Regions from separate parts of the Paenibacillus sp. FSL H8-0332 genome, predicted to be linked through region 3. Evidence: riboswitches for the same ligand, from Rfam matches in the RefSeq annotation. Region 3 holds a riboswitch; each other region holds the start of a gene.
The links. A riboswitch is a leader RNA that binds a small molecule or an ion and turns the genes downstream of it on or off. The one in region 3 is predicted to bind cyclic di-AMP.

Region 1 (5,772 bases), 2.6 Mb from region 3:
TTATACAGGGGTGAATTACGGAACCATAGACATCGACCGGATTCTGCGGATGCTTCGCCCTTATGACGGCCGGGTGGTGGTGAAGGAATCAGGGATGCATGCGATTGAGGATTATCTGATGTCACGGTACCAGATGTACTGGCAGGTCTATTTCCATCCGGTAACCCGCAGCTCTGAGATTATTCTGCGGCAGATTCTCCGCCGGGCCAAGGAGCTGGTGCAGCAGGAGTATGCCTTCAGATTCATGATCGAGCCCTTGAGTGATCTGTTCAGCGGAGAGGTGACGGTAGCTCAGTATCTGCTGCTCGATGAAGCCTTGATGCAGACTGCCTTCATGCAGTGGACGCTGGAGGAGGATGACATCCTGAGCGACTTGTGCAGCCGGTTTATCCATCGTAAACTGTATAAATATGTGGAGATGGAGCATCTGGATTCCGGCACCATTGACGAAATCCGCCGCAGCTTCGACGGTGCCGGACTGCGGCCCGATTATGACCTGGAAATTGATTTCCCCACCGATCTTCCTTATGATGTGTTCCGTCCGGGAGACGGGTTTGACAGCAAGCAGATTCTGCTTCTGGACAAGTATGACCAGCTGAGGGAAATCTCCGAGGTTTCGGATATTGTACGCTCTATCAGCGGCATTCACCGCGGCAGATACCATCTGTATTTTCCGCAGGACAGGCTGCAGAAAGCCCTTCCACAGCTGCCGCCGTCTATCGCAGAGATTTTTGCCAAATAATCAGATCAAGCCTGGAATTCTGGAATTATAGATAGAATCACAAGCCGAAAGGATGTAATGTAATGCAGCTATTCGACACACATACCCATCTGGATGCTCCACAATTCGACGAAGACCGCGAAGAGGTCATTGCCAGAGCGCTGGAATCTGGAGTCAGCAAAATGATCAACATCGGCTTTAACCGGGAAACGATACCGACCACCATGCAGCTTGCCGAGAAATATGATTATATTTATGCAGCCGTAGGCTGGCATCCCCAGGATGCGATCAGTATGAAGGACGGAGACCTGGAGTGGATCGCCTCCCTGTGTGCTCATCCCAAGGTGGTCGCCATCGGTGAGATCGGGCTTGATTATTACTGGGACACCTCCCCTAAGGAAGTGCAGCATGAAGTATTCCGCAAGCAGATCGGGCTTGCCCGTGAGCTGAAGATGCCAATTAGTATTCATAACCGTGATGCTCATGAAGATGTCATCCGTATTCTCCGTGAGGAAAAGGCGGGCGAGGTTGGCGGCGTTATGCATTCCTTCTCCGGCAGCTGGGAAAGTGCCAAGATGTGTCTTGATTTGGGCTTCCATCTTTCTTTTGGAGGACCGATTACGTTCAAGAATGCCAGGGTACCCAAAGAGGTGCTTGCCCAGACTCCGCTGGACCGGCTTCTCATCGAAACAGACTCCCCATATCTGACTCCGCACCCGTTCCGGGGCAAGCGAAATGAGACCGCTCATGTGAGGCTGGTAGCGGAGGCAGCTGCGGCAATAAAAGGGATTGAATTACAGGAATTGGCGGAAATTACGTATGCGAACGCACTGGAACGATTTGGTATACTCTGAAAATGAGAGTAAAAGTGATGAAAAATGAAGTATAGCGGATATATTAAACTTTTATGACCGAAAAACGGCCGATTATTACAATATTTTAATCATTTTTTTACGTAAACGTGGTTGAATCGTCCTTTACAACATGTATCAAAACAGGATATCATCTTTTCAGTGCAGTGAGCTGTTGTAACTGTGACAGTCACTTTTTCATGGATCGTCTCGCTGAGTCTCCGGATGGAGAACGGGGGAACCAATAATGCTCTGCCGCATGAACGTATGAGAGTACAACACAGAATTGCCGCAGACTTTATTTGATTTCTTTACGTGGTCTTTGGGGTGAATTTGAGGGCAACCGCCGTGAGCGGGTGACCTGAGATAGGGCGTCTCTCTTATGCCCGAACCCGACAGCTAACCCCGTAAGCGCAAGTAAGAGAGGAAACCTCGTGCATAAGCATTCCCGCGTTTTTGACACCGGAGAAGCCACGAAAGAGTCCTCCATGAACTCTTTTTAGGCTTTTTTTGTTTTGAATAACGCGGATGCTCCCGGCATACTGTTATATAACAGATATCCGGAGTAACTATGCCGAGCAGGCGATCCATGAGCAGGAAACGCTGAAGCAATGCGGGCGTATCCTGTTGCAATCTCAAACCTAGTTTCGTCAGAAGTGATACAGTCACCTTGATATAACTTAGACGACGGGGCTATGTAAGGAGGATGGAGAGAGTGGGCGTATTCCAACCAGAGGTATCCCATGATTCGCAATCATCCAGCAGGTCTATCGCATTACGGTTGAAGCAAGTAAATCCCCGCGTAGTTTTACTTGCCGGTGTGGTATCGATTGTTATCGCACTGTTAATTCTGCTGTACGTACACGGTCAGAGCAAAAAGGAAATTACTCTAGTAATAGACGGACAGGTACAGACACTGGAGACGCGGGAAACGCTGTTCAGTGATGTGCTGGCTAAGGAACAGATTTCGCTGCAGGCGCATGATGAATTATCTATTGGCCTTAGTGATGAAATAAAAGACGGCGACCGTATCGTGATTAACACTGCGCAAAAGTTCGCTCTTACCGTAGACGGGAAGACCGAGACGTTATTTACGACCGAGGATACCATCGGTCAGGCCATTGGCAAACTGGGCCTCAGCCTGGAAGGCTTAGACAAGATTTACCCTTCGCTAGAAACCGCAGTATCTGCAGACATGGAAATCAAAATTGTCCGGATTAACAAGCATGTGGTTCAACGGACAACCAATTTGCCTTTCCGGGTAATCAAGACAGCAGACCCCTCTTTGACCAAGGGAACCGTAAGAGTTGCACAGGCAGGTAAGCCGGGCGTTATGATCCAGCACATCGAGAAGATCTATCAAGATGGCGAGCTGGCCACCATGCGCATGATCGGCAAAGAAGTACAGACGGTTACCAAGGACAAAGTCATTGCCATTGGTACCAAGCCGCTTCCTAAGCCCGCTCCTGTTGTTGCCAAAGTTTCCAAACCTGTAACAACCTCCAAGTCATCTAAAGCCAGTGCAAAGGCCAGCAATGTTACCAGTAAAGCTGGTGTGGATTTTGAGTACAAAAGAATGATTAAGAACGTATCCATGACCGCGTATTCCTCGCAAGAACCGGGTATTGGAACACGTACCGCCTCCGGCACGCGCGTAACGGAAGGCCGCACTATAGCTGTAGATCCAAGCATTATACCAATCGGCTGGTGGGTGTACATTGAAGGATTAGGGTTTCGCCGAGCAGAGGATACCGGCGGTGCCATCAAAGGCAACAAGGTGGATGTCTATTACGATTCACTGAGCCATGCCCGTAATTTCGGACGTAAGTCGCGGACACTTTATGTGATCGGACCTGTGAAGCCGGAGCTGAACTAAACGTAAAGTCTTTTGCAAATTAACGGTTAATACGATATAGTGAGGGAAGCACTTACGAAATTTTAGAGAGCTGCCGCTCATCACTTATACATTCTTTAGCCAAAAAGAAGGGGAGCGAATCCTCTTCTTTTTGCGTTCTGGAGTAAGGAGTAACATTATTTATGATTAAAGAGCTGATTGTGGTTGAAGGGAAAAGCGATACCGTTGCCGTTAAGCGGGCGGTAGAGGCAGATACGATCGAAACCGGGGGCTCGGCAGTGGACCGCAAGGTCATTGCCAAGATCCAGCTTGCCATGCAGCGCCGGGGCGTAATCATTCTTACGGACCCGGATCATGCCGGAGAGCGGATCCGCAAAATTGTCGCGGCCAAGGTACCGGGGTGCAAGCATGCCTTCATCCCGGAGAAGGATGCAACCCGCAAAGGGGATATCGGGATAGAGAACGCTTCGCCTGAGGCCATCCGCCATGCGCTGGAGCATGTGCATACCTCCTTCGAGGGGGCGCCGGTCATCATCGGGCTGGATGAGCTCATGGCCGGAGGGCTAATGGTGCATCCCCGCGCCGCAGAGCGCAGAATGCAGCTGGGCAATCTGCTCGGTATCGGTTATTGCAATGGCAAGCAGCTGTACAAACGTCTGGCGATGTTCGGCATTACCCGCGAGGAGTTCGCGCAGGCCCTCGCCCAAATTGATCAGGGAGGCATTACTTCATGAGTGGTACCGAGAACATCTCGTCCCCAACAAGAACCAAAGCGATAATTCAGCGTTACAAATTTTCCTTCAAAAAAAGCCTGGGCCAGAACTTTCTGATCGATCAGAATATTCTGGACAAAATAGTGGATGCCGCCGGTCTGGACAGCACAGCCGGTGCGCTTGAGATTGGACCGGGGATCGGAGCCCTGACGGAAAGATTGGCGATGACGGCCGGGGCCGTCACTGCGGTGGAGATTGACCGCAGGCTGATTCCTATCCTCAGGGACGTCCTGTCGCCCTATCCCCATGTGAAGATCCGCAATGACGATGTGCTGAAGGTGAATTTGCAGGAGCTGTTCGCTGAGGATTTCGCCGGCAGGGACCGGGTTAGTGTCGTAGCTAACCTGCCGTATTATGTGACCACACCTATACTCATGAAGCTGCTGGAAGAGAAGCTGCCGCTGGATAATATCGTGGTGATGATTCAGAAGGAGGTTGCTGAGCGTATGGCAGCGTCTCCGGGCGGCAAGGAGTACGGCAGTCTGAGTATTGCCGTTCAGTATTACAGCGAGCCTGAGCTGGTCTGTATGGTGCCGCGTACCGTGTTCATCCCGCAGCCGAATGTGGAATCGGCTGTGATCCGGCTGAAGGTCAGAGAGCGTCCTCCGGTGGAGGTAGCGGACGAGAAGCATTTCTTTGGTGTGGTTCAGGCGTCCTTTACCCAGCGGCGCAAGACGATTGCCAATAATCTTAAAGCCCGCTTCTTCCCGGAAGAAGGGCGTGAGCGCCTGGAGGCGCTGCTCTCTGAGGCCGGTATTGAACCCTCACGGCGCGGCGAGACGCTTAGCATTGAAGAATATGCACGGCTCAGTGCGGTTCTTCTGGCCGCAGGCATCGCATAGAATACAGAAAACCCTCCCGGGGGATGAACCAACCGGGGCCTTTGCCCATAACATGGGGTAGAGGTGGTGTTGTGATGAATCTAGGAGACTTGGTCATTCGTAAATCCTATGGCGGCGATGTGACCTTCCGGGTAGACAATATATTGCAGAATAGAGCAGTCATTAAAGGCACGGAGTTCCGTTTGCTGGCGGATTCCCCGCTGGAGGATCTGGTTCAGGTGCCTCCTACACGGGTTACCGAGCGGGGACAGCGTGCGCAGATCAAGGCAACAGAATCCTTAACCTGGCTGCGTAAAGACCGGCAGGTGCAGAGCCAGCGAAGCGGAGAGAGCGTATCGGGGACCACGGGGACCTGGGGTCAATCTCCGAAGGAAGCGGCTTATTTTGAAGTGCCGGGCAAGGTCCTGCATTTGGATGGGGACGCGCTCTATCTGAAGAAGAGCCTGAGCCTCTACGAGCAGCTGCGCATACCGGCAGAGGGACATCATGTCCATGAATCCAAAATGGCGGAAACGCTGTTCCGGCTGCTGCCCCGTGTGCGTCCCGATATCGTTGTGATTACCGGTCATGATGGAGTACTTAAGCAACAACAGAATTATGATCTGTACAGTCTGAGCAGCTATAAGAACTCACAGAATTTTGTGGCAGCCATCCGGGTAGCCCGTGAATATGAGCGGAATTTCGATGCCTTGACGATCGTAGCCGGAGCCTGCCAGTCGCACTTCGAAGC
Region 2 (5,772 bases), 2.0 Mb from region 3:
AGAAGAATATACCAGCCATAAGATTCGCGCATAAGCTCATGCTATACACAACCTCTAGGAGTGATGCTGCATGACAACCGAACCACAGGCAATGCACAGGCAACTAAGTAAATCCAGGCAATGGGAACAGGCCATGAACAAGCTGTACATTAATTTTCAGGACTACAGCAAGGATGCACGCAAAGGGTTCAACGATGAGGATATTCATCAGGCCAGAGTCAATAGCCGCAAGCTGCTGACCCTGTTGTCCATTCTTGATCCGGGCCATACTGCAACGGCAGACTTGTATGACAGCTTCAAGCAGGCCCAGAAGAAGCTCGGCAGGGTCCGTGATGCAGATGTGCTGATCGGGTCCTTTGAGGCCCGGCGCAAGGCGGCGAAGGCGGCGGGCGATAAGAAGACTGCCAAGCTGCTGAAGGCGGTCATCGGACACCAGAAGGACACACGCAAGGCGTCCCGTAAGAAGCTAAAGAAGGCACTGCCCAAGCTGTCCGGCCAAGCACTCGAAGCGCTGTGGACACCTTTTATCGAGACCGGGCTTGAGCCCCTAGCTGCCAAAAAAGACGCCAATGTCGCCATGCGCGAGCTTGAAGTCGCCTTTGAACAGAAGAAAAAAGCCTGCAAAACCCTATTCAAGGGTCCGGCAGCCGAAACGCAGGAAGCCTTCGAAGCTCTTCATGAGCTGCGGATTGCCGCCAAGGAACTGCGGTATACGGCGAATGCGGCTGCTTTTGCGCTGGATCAGAAATTCCACGCCCATGAAGCCTTCTATAAGGACATTCAGGACCAGCTCGGACTCATTAATGACAAGCGGGTATGGCTGGAGACGCTGCAATCGATTGGACGCGAAAAGCTGGATGTCGGCAAAAAAGTCTGGGCCGCCTTCACCGATACGCTGCGGGCAGAGGTACTGGAAGCTCTCCATCAGAACGAGGTCGTACCTGTTGCTGATACTGAGCCCCCAAAATAGGGCATCATAGCTGATCATCCCATACACAAAGGCAGGACACCGCATGTTATCCAAGCGGTATCCTGCCTTTTATCATTAGCGTCACATGCTATAGCATTCCGGCAGCCCATAATCCGCCTCTGCGGATCATCCGGCGCAGCGGCTCTGAGGAGAATGATGGCAGATGGTGCCCAGGCATCAGATAGACCACCCGGCCTTCGCCGAAGGTATGGCACCATGCCGCCGGTCTCATCGCTCCGTCATGAGGATATTCGGCCAGCACCGTTGTCTCGAAGTGGGGATGCTGCTCGAAATAGTAAGGCTCATCCTCTATCACAAAATCAGAGATCCCCTCCATAATCGGGTGCTCCGGCGCAGTCACTTTCATCTCTAGCGCCGTGAACGCCGGATGGTGGGTGAACCGGGCACCAAGCATCGCCCCAAGCTCCTGATTACGCTGTAGGGAAATGCCGTTGTGCACGACAAGCAGCCCCCCGCCGCCAGCCACATAAGCGAGTAAGGCCCCGCTCTGCTCAGCGGGTAACTTATCTTCGGAGAATTCCGTATAGGAGACCACCAGCCTGCATTCTGCCAGCTCTGCCTTGTTCATCCGTCTGTAATCCTCCGTAGAGACCACCTGGAACTCCGGTTCAAGGAGCTGCTCCAGCTCACGGTCTACCTCCTGGAAGGGATGATACTTCACTTCGGTATAGCTGCCGAACGCCAATGCTTTATAGGAAGACATGATATGCACACCTCTCTTTTGCCAAGTTAGCCAATTTAGCCTGTCCTGAATATTCGTGTCACCAGGGCCAGAGATTGCCGTCCAGATCGATATAAGCCGGTTCTTCAGCCAGATACATCTTATGGTTATGAACGATCGTCATAATCTTGCCTGCCGATTCTTCAGGAGTTACAGGCGCCTTCGCATCCTTCTCCCCGTTCATATAGGTCTGTAGCCAGCCGGGATGGAACACCATCACCTGTCCGCCCATCGTACGCAGATGATTGTGCAGCAGCGAGGACTGCATATTAAGCGCGGCCTTCGACATACAATAGCCATACATATTAATCCGCTTGTTCCGCCCAATGCTGCCAGCCTCCGACGAGATATTAACCACCAGACGCTGCCGGCCTTGCAGCAGTAAACCCATCAATGCGTTGCTTACCCTCAGCGCACCCAGCGTGTTCACGTTATAAATATGCGCCATCGCTTCATCATCCATATCCACGAGCACCGTTGCATCATCCGACCGGTGGATAATCCCGGCGTTATTGATAATCATATCAAGGTGTCCTGTACTTCCGGCAATACTCCGCGCGGCTTCCTTCACACTCCCTGCACTGCCGATATCGAGAGGGACCAGCCTAAGGCTATCCGGGTATTGCGCTTTCAAAGCTTCCAGTGCCGCCTGATCCGGCGAATACTGTCCGGCAAACACCATGTACTTACTCTCCAAAAGAGAGCGAACAAGGTACAATCCGAGTCCACGATCAGCCCCGGTGACACACGCAACCCTTTTCATGAGCTCCCCCCTCATATCTGCATCAATATGCACCGAGCCTTGGTTCATCCCTCTCACATTAGCACGGCCACCGGCCGTTAACAACATCCCGCAAGGGAGGGGCAGGCTATGGTGAACTTTCTTTTGCTTTAATTTTGAACTATGCTACAATCATGAATAATAGTTGTTAACAACACAATTGTTGACAACAGGTTTCATTACTCTTACCCAGGAAGGTGATCCTCTGATGTCTATTCAACAAATTCACACTAAGGAAGAACTAGAGCAATATATCGGGCAGCCTGGCAAAAAACTGCTCTTCAAGCACAGCACCACCTGTCCGATCAGCGCCAAGGCCAACGAGGAATTCCAGGCCTATGCACAGCATTCAGATACTCCTGCAGCCGTGGTCCATGTGATCGAAGACCGTCCTGTCTCCAACCAGATTGCTGAGGATTTAGGGATCAAGCATGAATCCCCGCAGATTTTCCTGCTGGAGGACAGCGAAGTCCGCTGGAACACCTCACACTGGAAGATTACCCAAAAAGCGATAAAGGAAGCAGTGGAACAATGAGCGCGAACGTAATTGTCTATTCAACCTCCGGCTGCAGCGAATGCAATCAGGTCAAGCAGTTGCTTGAGAGCAAGGGCATTCCCTTCGAGGTCCGGGATGTGATGACAAGCTCCGTCTACCAGGAGGAAGTGGAGAAGCTGGGATTCATGGGCATTCCAGTCACCGTATCCGGGGACCGGGCGGTCAAGGGCTTCAATCTTCCTGAGCTTCAGGAGCTTATGGATGCTGCTGTTCTGTAATATACGTAAAGGTGCTGTCTTCTCAACAGGAGCAGCGCCTTTTTTATTGCGATTCATAGAGGTAGGCGGCGACGATACCTGGGGACCCTTCCTCCCCACTGCCGTCTGCCAAAAATAAAAAACAGCGCTTGAGCGAGATAAATGGCAGATAATCTGCTATATATATGAGTTTTGGCTTCACTATGCACAGCCATTCAGCCATTTGCTGAAAACAAGTCGAATAGCACTCTTTTCCATTTTTACAACCCCCCTCTGAACAGAGTATGATTCGTGTTGAAAGCAAATGAACGCATTCATGAAAATGAGCATATGCATTGCACGCTGAATTTCCGTCATGTGGAAAACGGGGGAACCATCCGGCCGTCAGGCCGACTTGGGGTGAATCCGAAGGAGAATGCCACGCGCAAGTCTCCGGCAGGTAGGGCGACTCTCACCGTCCGAATCCGACAGCTAACCCCGTAAGCGCTAAGAGAGAGCCAGATCCGCCACGATTTTGCGCTAGGCGTCTAACGCCTTATACCCAAAACCGCAGGCAGAGGTCCTCCTCTGTCCTGCGGTTTTTTGCGCGCTGGAATGAACACTAAAGTACAGATTCAGGAAGGAACGTGACCACATGCCTGACCCCTTATCGCCCAAGGCAGCAAGCGCTGCCGGATTCAACCACTTCATCCAGCAATCTAGCGGCCCCGTCTATGCGCTTAGCTGCCTGCTGCTCGAAAAGGGGGCCCGCGCCGAGCAAGCAACCACCGCCACCTTCGCGGCACTCCATCCACTGTGGCTGAAGGACAGCCTCTCAGGAGACGGCGCTGCTGCTTCTGCCTACAGAGAGTGCATCCGCCAATGTGCCGTGCTCGCCCGGGACCGTAGCCGCTGCGCTTCTGGGCTGCTTAACTGGGATGATCACGTTACCAGTGCCTTATGGTACGGCATCCAGCTCCCCCTGCCCGACATCAGCCAGATCCTGGAGTGCAGCATCCCCGAGCTGAAGGCGCGGCTTAGAGGAATACGCGAACAGATGGCAGCCGCACATTCAACCTTGCCTGCGGTCCACCGCCCTTCGGCGGGATGAGACTGAGGAAGATATGGGATATAGGCATGAGTGCGGTAGAAGGAGATGGATAGCGGGCCGTGCGGACTACAGATCCGCTATTTCGGCAAATGGGACCATGCCGAAGGCCAAGCGGACTGAGAGGCGCTTAATTAACCCATTCCGCCTCATTTTGCGCTCCACACAGCCCTTAACGTCCTATCAGTCCGTAACGGGGAGTTAATCGGTCTTTTTCACGAAATAAGGGCCGCTGAGTCCGCAAAATAACCCCACAAAGTGGGGTTTAGCTTCGATGATGACTCAGGTACTTTGCGGGGACCCAAAACATATAAATTCTAGAGTAAAGGGCTGGATTAACCAGCCCCTCCTCATCAAACCGTACGTGAGGTTTTCCCTCATACGGCTTTCCGATGTTTGTCATTCATGAGCATGCAGATCACAATAGCGTTTTTAGTCCATTCATGTTGGCTATATACTTGACTTCAGATAGTGAACTCATCCATCTTCTGCGCTGTCTCTTCTTCGCGTACCACCGGGTTAATCGCTGCAGAATATACCAGTCTAGCTTAGCTAATCTCTTTTGGCTGTAGTTCGTGTAGTAATAATTTCTCCATCCTTGTATCTTCGGATTGAGCCATTTCACGTGTTCCGCAAACGATTTAGATCGCATGCCGGGCGGTGCTAATCTATCTTTGACCACGCCTCGAATACGTTCCTCTGCCTTCTTCGTTAGCCACTGCTGGGTGGTATAGTACACCTTCCCTTGAGAGGTTTCTGCTTTCGTTTTTCGGTGGTGCATTCCTAAGAAGTCGAATCCTTCCTCTCCTGTCCACAGGCCTACAATGCGAGTTTTGACCGGGTGTAAGGTTAACTCTAGACGTTCCATAATCCTGCTTATGAGCTCATAAGCATGTTCGGCGTCCTTTTTGGTTTTACAGACCACCACCAGGTCGTCTGCATACCTTGTCAGTTCTCCCAACCCCCTTCCGTATTTCTCCCATAGTCGGTCAAAGTAATTCAGATAGATATTCGCCAGTAGCGGTGAAATCACCCCACCTTGCGGTGTGCCTAAATCGGAACGCCTTACGTTTCCTTCTTCCATCACACCCGCTTGAAGCCACTTCCGTATTAATTTCAGGATTCGCCTGTCATTGATACGCATTTGTACCAATTTCATAAGTTTCTCCTGGTTAATGTTGTCGAAGTAGCCTTGGATATCGACGTCGACTACCCAATTCCCTTTGCGGTTGCAGGCTTTCCGGATTCGATCCAGCGCTCCTTTCGCACTTCGCTTCGGGCGAAATCCGAAGGATACTTCTTCGAAGTCTGCTTCAAAGATCGGTTCAATCACGAGTTTCGTTGCCATCTGTATGACTCGGTCGCGCACCGTCGGGATACCCAGCGGTCTTTGTTTCCCGTCTTTCTTTGGGATATAGTGCCGCCGTACGGGCTCTGGA
Region 3 (5,772 bases):
CCATATACTCAATTCTTCACCGGCTATACCCCAATTCTTACTAAAATCATTAGAACTAGCGCAGCTCAATAAACTTTACCCGATCAGCAGCTTATCTTCCGGATACCGATATTTTTGCTTCACATTTTTTTGTGCCAGTGCTAAAGCTAAAGTCAAGGGCCCTAGTCTCCCGATGTACATTGTAATTATGATGATGCATTTTCCCAGTGGCGAAAGCTCTGGCGTTAGATTCATAGACATTCCTACAGTTCCAAATGCAGAGGTTGCTTCAAAGAGAAGCGCCAGGAAGTCTTTAGGATGAGCATATTCTGTAATGGATAGAAGAAAGGTGGCTGTAAGAACTACACCCAGGGATATGGTCATTACTGCCAGTGCCCTGAATATGATATCCTGAGAGATGCGTTTTTTAAGCAGTTGCACATCTGTCTTCCCCTTAATCGTTGAGACGATACTTAACATGAGTACAGCAAAAGTGGTCGTTTTTATACCTCCTCCAGTCGATCCGGACGAAGCTCCTACAAACATCAGGAAAATCATGAAAAATTGTGAAGCCGGGAGCATTGCTCCAATATCGATGGAATTAAAGCCGGCTGTACGGGTAACAACACCCTGAAAATATGCCGCCCAAGTTCTTTCACTCCATGAGAGAGTACTGAATGTTTTCGTGTTAAAGAGTTCAATCGCAAAAATCACCAAAAACCCTGCCATACAAAGGAGCCCAGAGGTAATTAAAACTATTTTTGTATGAAAGGAAAGATCTCTCCATCTTCTTTTCCGGTACAGATCCAGAATCACCGTGAATCCAATCCCGCCGATGATAAACAAAAAAGAGATAACAATATTAACTAACGGGTCACCCACATAGCGGCTCAGACTGTCTGGCCATAATCCAAATCCGGCGTTATTGAAGGCAGACACTGAATGGAATATTCCATAATAAATGGACCTTGTTGTTCCTAGTTCATTTGCCCATCGAAGGGCCAACACTATAGCTCCAGTTGTCTCCACGATAAATGAAATGAGAAAGATATTGAGTGATAACCGCACGACTCCTTGTGTTGTTACAGAATTAGATGATTGCTGGATAAGCAGACGTTCTTTTAGTCCAATCTTTTTCCCCATGATCACGGCAATCAAAACACTGAATGTCATAAATCCCAATCCGCCAATTTGAATCAGAAGTAAGATGATCATCTGTCCAAAATGAGAAAAGTCGGTACCGGTATCAAGTACAACAAGTCCCGTTACGCATACGGCTGAAGTCGAAGTAAACAGTGCTGCCAGCCACCCTATACTAAGTCCGCTGGACGAAGATATCGGCAAGGCCAGCAGCACTGTACCTAGCAAAATAGGGACGGCAAAACCGAGCAAAATGATTCTGGATGAGGTCAATTTGAGATTTGTGATGAAGGATGAGATTTTGTTAAAGAACATATCATTGGCTCCCATTGTAATTCAAGTTAGTCGCTGGCTGCCGCCTGCTGAAAACTATGCTGTTCCCTAAGATAATCCAGTAATATACGGTTGAAGAGCTGGGGTTGACACAGATGAGTCGGATACATCGCATCCTCAAGGATCGCCAGACGGGCAGACGGATACTTGCCGGCTGTTCTTTCCACCTGCTCCAGCGCCCATTCATTCTGATTCCCGGATACAACAAGAACAGGAATCTGCAGCCGTAATGCGAACCCGTAGCTGTCCGTTTGTCTAAGTGCCAGCCGCTGCTTAATTAATTCCGTTGTCCGTTCATGCACAAGCTCTTTCCTGAGAATATGATAAGCCGAGAGCCATTTATTGTAGGTGATGCGCAAGGAACGGATGAACATTTCGGCAGGAAGATAATGGGCCGCCCATGCGCAGACCTCAAAGATTCCTTTCATTTTACTGCCTCTCGCCGTGTAATCCTCCTGAAAATAACTGTCCACCAATACCATATTTATTATCCGTTCAGGGTACAGATAGGCGAATTTCTGGGCGAGCACAGCACCACTGGAACAAGCTACGATAACAGCCTTCTCTACAGATAAAGCGTCCAATAACAGCTTCAAATCTTCACATTGTGTGTCTACGATCCGGCTGATTTCCACATCCATTTTACCCGATTGCCCGTTCCCTCTCAAATCGAATACGATCACTTTGGCACGCTTGCTGAAATATTCCGCTTGCGGCTCAAACAGATGATGAGAGGTCGAATAATCATGAATAAAAACAATGGGCAGACCGCTGCCCGACATCTCATAATACAGCGATGTTCCATTCAATTCAATATACGGCATATATAGTGCATCCTCTCATGAACGCTTGCGGGGTTAGCTGCCGGATTCGGGCCTGAAAGTAGCCCTACTCGTTTTTTCCGAGATTCACCCCATGTAACCTGGTTCCCCCGCTTCCTATAAGGAATTCAGCGATTAACTGTTATTTCTCAGACGTTTCCTTACTTTCTTCCTTCAGTGACTTCAGGTCATCCTGAACGCTTCCCTTCCATAGGGGCACTCCGGAACGGTAGGCAGCCCGGCCATTTAAATGACCTGCTACCGGTGAAGTGATGAATACAAATACAATCGCCAGCAGAAGCTTGACGTTAACCGTTCCGTCTTTGAACCAAAAGTACAGGAAGCCTCCTGTCAGCAAACACAATACCCCGAAGGTTGCACTTTTGGTAGCAGCATGTGAACGCAGATACACATCGGGCAGCCGTACTAAGCCGAAGGCACTTAAGCCGCAGAAGACTGCGCCCATTACCACAAGAATAGAGCTAATCAGTTCACCTGTCATTAGGGTTCCCTCCATCCTCTATAACGGCTCCCCGTTCAATATATCTGGCCAGTGCCGTAGTACCAATAAACGTCAGAATCCCGATAACCAGGATGACTTCTATAAAATCCTGGGTATCCAGCAGCATACTAAAGACGGTTATCATAGCAAGTACATGAATGCCTATCGTATCGAGTGCGGCAACCCTGTCGGAGCGGGTTGGCCCTTTCAGGAGACGGAACAGGCAGGCCAGCATCGCCAGAGCCAGAATGATCATGGCCACGGTTAGCATAACTGGGATCATTAACGGGTCACCTCCCTAATCGCTCGTTCGAAAGTGCCTCTAATCTGCGTGACCAGCAGCTCTGCATCTTTAATATCAATTGCATGAATGTACAGCGTCTTGCCATCCTTGGAAACATCCAGGGTCAGGGTTCCCGGTGTCAGACAAATCAGGCACGAGAGCAGTGTAACTTCCCAGGGCGTGGTCAAAGCAGTCTCATAAGCAAAGATACCGGGACGTATAGCCAGTTTTGGACGGATAATATGACCTATGACCACGAAATTCGAAACCGTAAGTTCACGGGCAAAGATCAGCAGGAGCTTAAGTACAGCCCATATACGTATGAGATAGAATGGCCGGGACTGGGACCTGGATTTCCTAAATAACAGTAAAAGCCCGATGCCCAGCAGATAACCTACAACGAAGGTTGAACCGGAGTTATTATTATTTATCGCCATCCACAGAAAGGCAATCAACAGATTAAACAGGAATTGTAAGGCCATCTCCTCTACTCCTTCATTATGGCTTCTATATATAGCGCAGGTGAAGCCAGAACGTCACCTGCCTGCGATACATAAGTATACACAACCTCCGCCCCGATCCCCATTGCAATCACAAGCAGCAGCAAGCCGGCAGCCACAGCCGAAGCAGCCTTCAAGCTCACCTTAGGCTGCTCTTCCTTGGGTTCATTTCCCCAGAATGCCAGCCGGAACACCTTCATCAGGGAGAACAGCACCATAAAGCTTGACCCCAGACCAATTAGAGACAACGTAAGCATCCCCTCTGACAACGCTCCGCGGAGGATCATAATTTTGCCGGCAAAACCGCTAAGCGGCGGAATCCCCACCAGGGCGAGTGCCAGAATAAAAAACATCCAGCCGAGAAACGGATACTTTCTGATCATCCCGCCCATACTGCCTAGCCGGTCCGTTCCGGCTGCGGATATAATCATCCCGCCCAGAATAAACATAAGTCCCTTGGCCAGCATATCGTGCAACAGATAGAAGACTGCCCCATTCATTGAATCTGCAGTCCCTGCAGCGATTCCAAAGGCTACAAATCCAACGCTGATAATGATGTTATAATTCAGAATCCGCGGGATATCCTTATAAGCCACTGCCCCCAGGCTACCCAGGATCATGGTAGCAGCAGCCATCCAGGCGATCCAGTCATGGGTGAAGCCGGGATCGTTCACGAACAGCAACGTGAAGGTGCGGATGATTGCATAGAGTCCTACTTTGGTCAGCAGGGCACCGAACAACGCTCTGACAGCCGCCGGAGGTGCACTGTAGGACCCTGGAAGCCAGAAGAACAGGAACAGCCCGGCCTTCAGGGAGAATACAATCAAGAACAAAATAGCAATCACATTAAGCACGCCGCCTTGTCCCGCTTCAGCGATACGCTGGGACAGATGCGCCATGTTGAGTGTTCCTACCGCTGCATAGAGATAAGCTACCGCAGCTACGAACAGTGTTGAGGATACAATATTGATGAGCAGGTATTTCGACGTTTCTCTTAGCTGAAGCTTGGTCCCTCCGAGTGAGATGAGCGCATAAGAAGAAATCAGCATGACCTCAAAAAAGACAAACAGGTTGAATATATCCCCGGTAAGAAACGAACCGTATACCCCGACAAGCAAAAACTGAAAGAACGTATAATAATAGAACCGCTCCCGCTGCTCTCCAATACTGCTGAAGGAGTAGCACAGAATCGCAAAACTGACGATCGAAGCCATCATTACCAGCAATACAGCAAACATATCCCCCACAAATACAATGCCATACGGAGGGAGCCAGCCCCCCATCTGCAGGGTCTGTATGCCCTCTGAATGGACACGTGTAACCAGCAGCACCGCAATCAGAATATTCAATAGACCGCTGAGCGCACTAATCACGCGCTGAAGCCGGATCTTCTCTTTGAGAAAAATCAGGATGACAGCCGTAGCCAGCGGAATGAGAATCGGGAGCACCAATAGATTGCTCATTCGTTGTCCTCCTTAATGCTGTCCATTTCATCAGTACCCCGCGTCTGATAAGACCGGTATGCGAGTACGAAAAAGAAGGCTGTGACCCCAAAGCTGATGACGATGGAGGTTAGAATCAGCGCCTGCGGCAGCGGATCAACATAGGTATCCGCCTTGCCTAGTACAGGGGCTGCACCCTTTTTGAGCCCGGCCATCGTGAGCAGCAGCAGATGGACTCCATGCGTCAGCAAGGAGGTTCCCAGCACAATGCGCAGCAGGCTTTTGGAGAGAATCAGGTAAACACCGATCATGAAGAGAATTCCGACCGCTACCGCCATTACGAGTTCCATTTCTTCTCCCCTCCGATCGATAAAATGATGGTCATCGTCACACCGACTACGGCCAGGAATACGCCAAGGTCAAACAGGACGGCAGTCGCCAGCTCCGTATCCCCAAGTACAGGCAGATGGAAGTGGCCGAACGTATGACTTAGAAAAGGAGCATCAAACAGGAATGAACCTGACGCTGTCAGAATAGCCAGCATGAGCCCGGAAGCAGTAAGCAGCCGGTAATTCACAGGGAGCACCTTACGTACCTGATCCATGCCAAATGCAATTGCAATGAGCATAAGCGCAGCAGAAGCCATCAAAGCCCCGATAAAGCCTCCCCCGGGATGATTATGTCCGGCAAAGAACAGATACAGGGAGAATATCAGAATGACAAGGACAATCCCCTTGGAGACCGTCTGTAGAATCACATCATTGCTGCGTAG

Region 1: it holds a riboswitch for cyclic di-AMP, as region 3 does, so the genes downstream of both, NST43_RS31530 (3D domain-containing protein) here and NST43_RS09910 (alpha/beta hydrolase) in region 3, are expected to answer to the same signal.
Region 2: it holds a riboswitch for cyclic di-AMP, as region 3 does, so the genes downstream of both, NST43_RS01100 (hypothetical protein) here and NST43_RS09910 (alpha/beta hydrolase) in region 3, are expected to answer to the same signal.

The regions. Positions count from the first base shown of each region.
Region 1 covers NZ_CP150145.1:7,203,762-7,209,533, forward strand. The annotation lists gene NST43_RS31520 (HD domain-containing protein) at 1-742, shown strand, start outside; gene NST43_RS31525 (TatD family hydrolase) at 805-1,575, shown strand; cyclic di-AMP (ydaO/yuaA leader) riboswitch at 1,774-2,001, shown strand; gene NST43_RS31530 (3D domain-containing protein) at 2,288-3,448, shown strand; gene rnmV (ribonuclease M5) at 3,610-4,161, shown strand; gene rsmA (16S rRNA (adenine(1518)-N(6)/adenine(1519)-N(6))-dimethyltransferase RsmA) at 4,158-5,042, shown strand; gene yabG (sporulation peptidase YabG) at 5,117-5,772, shown strand, end outside.
Region 2 covers NZ_CP150145.1:253,733-259,504, reverse strand. The annotation lists gene NST43_RS01125 (CHAD domain-containing protein) at 71-970, shown strand; gene NST43_RS01120 (ThuA domain-containing protein) at 1,059-1,694, opposite strand; gene NST43_RS01115 (SDR family NAD(P)-dependent oxidoreductase) at 1,753-2,475, opposite strand; gene ytxJ (bacillithiol system redox-active protein YtxJ) at 2,702-3,028, shown strand; gene NST43_RS01105 (glutaredoxin family protein) at 3,025-3,267, shown strand; cyclic di-AMP (ydaO/yuaA leader) riboswitch at 3,577-3,746, shown strand; gene NST43_RS01100 (hypothetical protein) at 3,881-4,336, shown strand; gene ltrA (group II intron reverse transcriptase/maturase) at 4,752-5,772, opposite strand, start outside.
Region 3 covers NZ_CP150145.1:2,291,531-2,297,302, reverse strand. The annotation lists gene NST43_RS09915 (TrkH family potassium uptake protein) at 76-1,434, opposite strand; gene NST43_RS09910 (alpha/beta hydrolase) at 1,461-2,276, opposite strand; cyclic di-AMP (ydaO/yuaA leader) riboswitch at 2,284-2,417, opposite strand; gene mnhG (monovalent cation/H(+) antiporter subunit G) at 2,416-2,775, opposite strand; gene NST43_RS09900 (Na(+)/H(+) antiporter subunit F1) at 2,765-3,058, opposite strand; gene NST43_RS09895 (Na+/H+ antiporter subunit E) at 3,058-3,540, opposite strand; gene NST43_RS09890 (Na+/H+ antiporter subunit D) at 3,546-5,021, opposite strand; gene NST43_RS09885 (Na(+)/H(+) antiporter subunit C) at 5,018-5,350, opposite strand; gene NST43_RS09880 (Na+/H+ antiporter subunit A) at 5,338-5,772, opposite strand, start outside.